One region of the Serratia sp. D1N4 genome, then DNA from elsewhere that is predicted to be linked to it. Evidence: predicted binding sites of a transcription regulator. Region 1 holds the regulator's gene; the other holds the start of a gene.
The links. The regulator ArgR, encoded in region 1, controls arginine synthesis, uptake and breakdown. The targets are predictions, from matches to a motif close to ANTGAATAAAAATACANT.
Positions count from the first base shown of each region.

Region 1 (3,499 bases):
ACCCGTCACGTCGGCGTACAACCCGCCGATGCCTGCCGCGCGTTGGGTGATTTCATCAATGCTCGCCGTCGCCTGGAACTGCGTGGCGAAGCCAACGGCGTGACGGTCTATGATGATTTTGCCCATCATCCTACCGCTATTCTTGCCACGTTGGCCGCGCTGCGTGGCAAAGTGGGGGGCACCGCACGTATTCTGGCGGTATTGGAGCCCCGTTCCAACACCATGAAGATGGGGATCAGCAAAAACGATCTGGCCCCTTCGTTGGGGCGCGCTGATGAAGTGTTCCTGTTCCAGCCGCATCACATTCCTTGGCAGGTAGCCGAAGTGGCTGATGCCTGTGTGCAAGCGGCGCATTGGAGTGCCGATCTCGAGACGCTGGTGGAGATGATCGTCAAAACGGCGCAGCCAGGTGACCATATTCTGGTGATGAGCAACGGCGGATTTGGCGGTATTCATGACAAACTGCTGGCGGCTTTGGCTAAAAAGGCCGAGCCGAAAGAAGCCTACTGAAGAGACTTCTCTCATCTATCACGTTATGGCCGCGAAAGCGGCCTTTTTTACGCCGATAAAAAAGCCCTCGCGAGCGAGGGCAATAGGGTTCGTTGAATAGGACGACGAGGTTTTCTAGGAAAACGGCATTTATCTCAGAACTCGGCAGTGGCAGTGACGAGGGCAGTTCAGCAAATGCGTTTTCTTAGTGATTACTTGTAAATTTCAGCAGTGGCGTGGAAGTTACCTTCGTTGCGTGCTTCGATCACACGATACGCGGTTGCCCCTTTGGCATCGGCTTTGGCAGACAGCGCCTGACGGATATCTGAAGGCGCTGCACCGACACCGCTGACGGTGATGGTACCTACGGATTGCAATTTTTCGGCCTGCGATGCATCAATGGATTGTGCTGCAAAAGAGCCAAAAGAAAGCATAGAGAGAAGGCTGATTGCTGCAATGGTGGTTTTAATTTTCATGATTAATCCTCTTTGTATTCTTTTATCAGTTCCAATGAACTGTGATTTACGTCACGAAAATGAGTATACATCTAGTAACTACAAAAATTAATAGCCCGCTAACAATTTATAGTGAAACTTTATTCGTTCATCACTATTTTTAAGAATCTAATGGAATAAAAGGCGATGATAAAATGAGCAGTTGATGTTAAATTTATGTAATTTCAACAGGCTAAGTGCTTTTGACTAAAAGTGCGGAATATCACAGATACTACTGATTGCTCACGCGAGAATGTCATTGAAATGTGCTGTAAGTCGGTAAAGAAGCAGTTTTAAACGTGGGGGAGTAGGTCGAGGTGCGAGCGTTATGGCGAGAGAACGTTAACAAAATACGGCCGTCAGCCCTATTTTGTTAACGGAATAGCATCACAGTTCTTGTTCGAACAACGTAAGAATGGCTTCAAACAGTTGGCGTGCGGTAAACGTGCTGGCGGGGGTGACGAAGATCGTATCATCACCGGCGATAGTGCCGAGGATCCCTTCGGATTTGCCCAGGGAATCCAGCAAGCGCGCAATTAACTGTGCGGCGCCTGGGCTGGTATGGATCACCACGATGGCATCATTGTGATCGACATCCAGCACCAGATTCTTCAGCGGGCTGGTGGTGGTGGGCACACCGAGTTCCGCCGGAAGGCAATACACCATCTCCATTTTGGCATTGCGTGTGCGCACCGCGCCGAACTTGGTCAGCATGCGAGACACTTTGGATTGGTTAATGTTCTCGAAGCCTTCTTCTTGCAGCGCTAAAACGATCTCGCCTTGAGAACTGAATTTTTCTTCTTTCAATAACGCCTTGAACGCTTTGATCAGATCTTCCTGCTTTGCGGGATTACGCATTCTGCACCGTGGAATGTTGACAATGGATGTCATTATTATGCATATAAATGAATTTTTATGCAATATTGACGTGCCAAGATAAAAGAGTAATGCGCGGAAAATAAGGAAGGGCCGGGATTTTAACAAAATCCGCACCTCATGAATATGCCCGTTGGGCGTGGGAAACGAGTCAGCTCCCCGGTAAAGAAAATGTTATTAAAATGATGTTGTTCTGATGTTATGTAAGGGTGTAATGTAACCGCCGGTTAACTCGCCCGTGAAGAACCTCGCACTATTTTCGATTAGTGTGCGCTATGCCCTTAATGCGTAAGCTATTTAATCTAAAATGATCGCGACATCGGCCATTTTATTGCGCCAGCTCTAAAACCGACTGTTAATAGGTTGTTTTTAAAGGTGTAATAAATTAAGGTCCGAGACCAAAGAATTCACGGCGCTTTTATATTTAAGATAATAAAGGAGTATAGGATGAAAGTTGCAGTTCTCGGTGCTGCTGGCGGTATCGGCCAGGCCCTCGCCCTTCTACTCAAAACCCAGCTTCCTTCAGGTTCTGAACTCACCCTCTACGACATTGCCCCTGTTACCCCAGGCGTTGCCGTTGACTTAAGCCACATCCCAACCGCAGTTAAAATTAAAGGCTTCAGTGGTGAAGATGCAACTCCTGCGCTGCACGGTGCCGATGTGGTGCTGATTTCTGCCGGTGTTGCTCGTAAGCCTGGTATGGATCGTTCAGATCTGTTTAATGTGAATGCCGGTATCGTGCGTAACCTGATCGAGCAAGTGGCTAAAACCTGCCCGAAAGCCTGCATTGGTATCATCACCAACCCGGTGAATACCACGGTAGCGATTGCCGCAGAAGTGCTGAAGAAAGCCGGTGTTTACGACAAGAACAAACTGTTTGGCGTCACCTCGCTGGATATTATCCGTTCCAACACCTTCGTGGCTGAGCTGAAAGGCAAAAAGCCGGAAGAGCTGGAAGTACCGGTCATCGGTGGCCACTCTGGTGTGACCATTCTGCCACTGCTGTCGCAGATCCCTGGCGTGAGCTTTACCGCGAAGGAAGTGGCTGATCTGACCAAGCGTATCCAGAATGCGGGTACCGAAGTGGTTGAAGCTAAAGCCGGTGGCGGTTCAGCAACCCTGTCTATGGGCCAGGCGGCTGCGCGCTTCGGTTTGTCTCTGGTGCGTGCGCTGAGCGGCGAGAAAGGCGTGGTGGAATGTGCTTATGTTGAAGGTGATGGCAAGTATGCCCGCTTCTTCGCACAGCCACTGCTGTTAGGTAAAAACGGTGTTGAAGAACGTAAAGACATCGGTGCTTTGAGCGCGTTCGAACAACAAGCGCTGAACGAAATGCTGGACGTGCTGCACAAAGATATCGAACTGGGCGAAAAATTTATCAATAACTGATAGCGCCAGTTCGATTAGCTTTACAAAAGCCGCCGGAACAACAGTCCGGCGGCTTTTTTATTTGTCTCATGATTTGATACGACTTTTTCGATCCAGCAGACGCTGCGTGTGCGGATCAAAATACCGGCTTGGCCAAATTTCCGCAGGATGAACATTCAATGCGTCGGCAATCAGCCATTCTCCTTTCGGCCAGGGGCGTGACAGCGCATTGGCGAGGGTGGATGAGCTTAGCCCTGCCTCGCGTGAAACCGCTG
Region 1 covers NZ_CM137274.1:495,006-498,504, forward strand. Annotated here, with positions in the region: gene mpl (UDP-N-acetylmuramate:L-alanyl-gamma-D-glutamyl-meso-diaminopimelate ligase) at 1-510, shown strand, start outside; gene yhcN (peroxide/acid stress response protein YhcN) at 702-965, opposite strand; gene argR (transcriptional regulator ArgR) at 1,371-1,841, opposite strand; gene mdh (malate dehydrogenase) at 2,307-3,245, shown strand; gene ACX1CU_RS02130 (helix-turn-helix domain-containing protein) at 3,312-3,499, opposite strand, start outside.

Region 2 (3,499 bases), 700 kb from region 1:
TGAGGACTAATTCAGCATACAGATGGCTTTGAGGGGAATATTTGCAAAAAGGGTTGCAACAAAACGCATGGAGAGTATAGTGCGCTTCCATCGGACGCGGGGTGGAGCAGCCTGGTAGCTCGTCGGGCTCATAACCCGAAGGTCGTCGGTTCAAATCCGGCCTCCGCAACCAACCGATACTGCAACAGCAGTATCAGATAAAAGGTTGAATCCGATGGAAAAACAGGTATTATACGGACGCGGGGTGGAGCAGCCTGGTAGCTCGTCGGGCTCATAACCCGAAGGTCGTCGGTTCAAATCCGGCCCCCGCAACCAACCGATACTGTACCAGCGGTATCACATGAAAGTTGGTTCGATAATATCAGTATCAAGACGGACGCGGGGTGGAGCAGCCTGGTAGCTCGTCGGGCTCATAACCCGAAGGTCGTCGGTTCAAATCCGGCCTCCGCAACCAATCTTGATAACCACGAACAAGCACCTTAACAGGTGTTTTTTTGTATCTGGAGTTTGTGAAACTTGCCATTAACCGGGCATCCTGCCCCTACTGGTTAGTGACGAGCCTGCGCCCCGCCGTTGGCGAAGTAAGCCTTAATCCCCGCCAGAATAGACTCCGCGATCTGCTGCTGAAAATGGCTGGTACGCAGTTTGCGTTCTTCCTCAATGTTACTGATAAACGCCGTTTCAACCAGGATTGACGGGATGTCCGGCGCCTTTAGCACGGCAAAACCGGCCTGATCGACACTTTTTTTGTGCAAAGGATTAATTTTCCCCATTCGGCTGAGCACTTCCTTGCCGAATTTAAGGCTGTCATTGATGGTGGCGGTTTGCAGCAAATCAAACAGCGTATGATCCAGATAGCGGTCACCGCTCTTGCTTACGCCACCAATCTCATCGGAAGCGTTCTGGGTCTGCGCCAGAAATTTGGCGGTATTGCTGGTCGCGCCCTTGGTCGACAGGGCAAAAACCGAAGAGCCGCGCGCCGTGCGGTTGCTAAACGCATCGGCATGGATGGAGACAAACAGATCGGCGCGCTGCTTGCGGGCTTTCGCCACGCGCACCTTCAGCGGGATAAACACGTCATCGTTGCGCGTCATAAACACTTTCATGTTCGGCTCACGCTTGATAAGCGCACTAAGACGGCGCGCAATCTGCAACACCACATCTTTTTCACGCGTCTTATTTTTGCCGATTGCACCAGGGTCTTCACCGCCGTGCCCTGGATCCAGCACGATCACCATCGGCCGATCGCGCCCTGCCTTACCAGCCTGCGGCGCTTCCGCCGGTAACGATCGCTCCAGATCCCCTTTGTTGTAATCTTCCAGCAATGCCAGTAGCGGATCATACTCTTCGCCGGTGCCGCCCTTGGTGGGATAGAGATCCACCACCAGTCGATTGCGGTATTCAGCCACCGGCGACAAATTAAACATATTCGGGCTAACGCTCTGCTTAAGCTCCAACACCAACCTGACGGTGTTTTTATCGAACTGGCCGACGCGCGCCTGCTTTAGGTAAGGGTCTTCCTTGCGCACCTGCCCAGCCAGCCCTTTGAGCACGCTATTGAGGTGAACACCTTCGATGTCGATCTCGATGCGGTCAGGATTGGCAAGCGCGAACTGTTGGTATTTCAGCGGCACGCTGGATTCCAACGTCACGCGGGTGTAGGTCGAGGAAGGCCAGACGCGAACGGCAATCACATTCGCAGCGGCGGCAAAACCTACGCGGCTCACACTCAGCAACCAGGTTGCGGCAACCCCCTGTAACAAACGACGGCGGCCTGGATTGTGGTTAGAGTTAGGCATGCGGCTCCAGCAGCGATAAAGATTTAAGAAAACACCCAAAAGTGAGAATGGCAAAAACTTTAACCAATCCATTCGTGGCTGTCATTAGGAAATCTTTTTATGTTTTTTCAATTTGTTAATGAAATAACTGAGTTAACCAAGATCTCCACGCAAATTCCTGCTTGCCATCGGGGCAATAAAAGAATAAAAATACAAAAATACCGTATAAATATGCAAAAGAGGTTTTGCCGTGAAGGAACGTAGCACAGAGCTGGTCCAAGGATTCCGTCACTCAGTTCCCTATATTAATGCTCACCGTGGCAAGACGTTTGTCATCATGCTGGGTGGGGAAGCCATCGAGCATGAAAATTTCTCCAGTATCGTCAATGATATCGGGCTATTGCACAGCCTGGGGATCCGTCTGGTGGTGGTGTATGGTGCACGGCCGCAGATTGACAGTAATCTGGCGCAGCACAATTACGAACCGATTTATCACAAGCATACCCGCGTTACCGATGCCCATGCGCTGGAACTGGTCAAACAGGCTGCTGGCCTGCTGCAACTGGATATCACCGCACGGCTCTCCATGAGCCTGAACAACACGCCGCTGCAAGGGGCGCACATCAACGTGGTGAGCGGCAACTTTATCATTGCCCAACCGCTCGGTGTGGATGACGGCGTTGACTATTGCCACAGCGGCCGTATCCGCCGTATCGATGAAGAAGCCATCCATCGCCAGCTCGACAGCAATGCAATTGTGCTGATTGGCCCGGTGGCAGTTTCCGTTACCGGCGAGAGCTTCAATCTGACTTCGGAAGAGGTGGCCACGCAGTTGGCCATCAAACTGAAGGCAGAAAAAATGATTGGTTTCTGCTCATCGCAAGGGGTGGCTAACGCAGAGGGGCAGATCGCGCCCGAGTTGTTCCCCAACGATGCGCAAAAGCGCATTGAGCAGTTGGAAGCAACCGGCGATTACTACTCCGGCACCGTGCGTTTCCTGCGCGGTGCGGTCAAAGCCTGCCGCAGCGGTGTGCGCCGCAGCCACCTGATCAGCTATCAGGAGGACGGAGCGCTGGTGCAGGAACTGTTCTCACGCGACGGTATCGGTACTCAGATCGTTATGGAGAGCGCAGAACAGGTACGCCGTGCGACGATCAACGACATCGGTGGCATACTCGAGCTGATTCGCCCGCTGGAGCAGCAAGGTATTCTGGTGCGCCGTTCGCGGGAACAGCTGGAAATGGAGATCGACAAGTTCACGATTATCGAGCGCGATAACCTGACGATCGCCTGTGCGGCACTCTATCCATTCCTGGAAGAGAAAATTGGTGAGATGGCCTGTGTGGCAGTCCACCCGGATTACCGCAGTTCGTCGCGTGGCGAAATGCTGTTGCAAAGGGTAGAGAGCCAGGCGCGGCAGATGGGCTTGCAGAAGCTGTTTGTATTGACCACCCGCAGCATTCACTGGTTCCAGGAGCGTGGCTTTACGCCTGCGGAAGTGGACGTTCTGCCAATGCAGAAGCAGGCGTTGTACAACTATCAGCGCCGTTCAAAAATCCTGCTGGCCGATCTGTAAGGGTTTACGGGCGCTGTATCACAGCGCCTATTCCCCTGCCTGCAACCGTTCTGCCAACCCGCTGCGGCGTTGAGTTGGCGTGCGGATGGCGCTCAGCAAAACCTTATCCGTGGCGTAAAGCGAAAGCTGCTTACGTGCACGGGTA
Region 2 covers NZ_CM137274.1:1,193,664-1,197,162, reverse strand. Annotated here, with positions in the region: tRNA gene ACX1CU_RS05070 (tRNA-Met) at 96-172, shown strand; tRNA gene ACX1CU_RS05065 (tRNA-Met) at 239-315, shown strand; tRNA gene ACX1CU_RS05060 (tRNA-Met) at 378-454, shown strand; gene amiC (N-acetylmuramoyl-L-alanine amidase AmiC) at 549-1,799, opposite strand; gene argA (amino-acid N-acetyltransferase) at 2,029-3,354, shown strand; gene recD (exodeoxyribonuclease V subunit alpha) at 3,382-3,499, opposite strand, start outside.
Region 2: a site for ArgR is predicted at 1,978-1,995, ahead of argA (amino-acid N-acetyltransferase). Genes of this name have one in related genera too.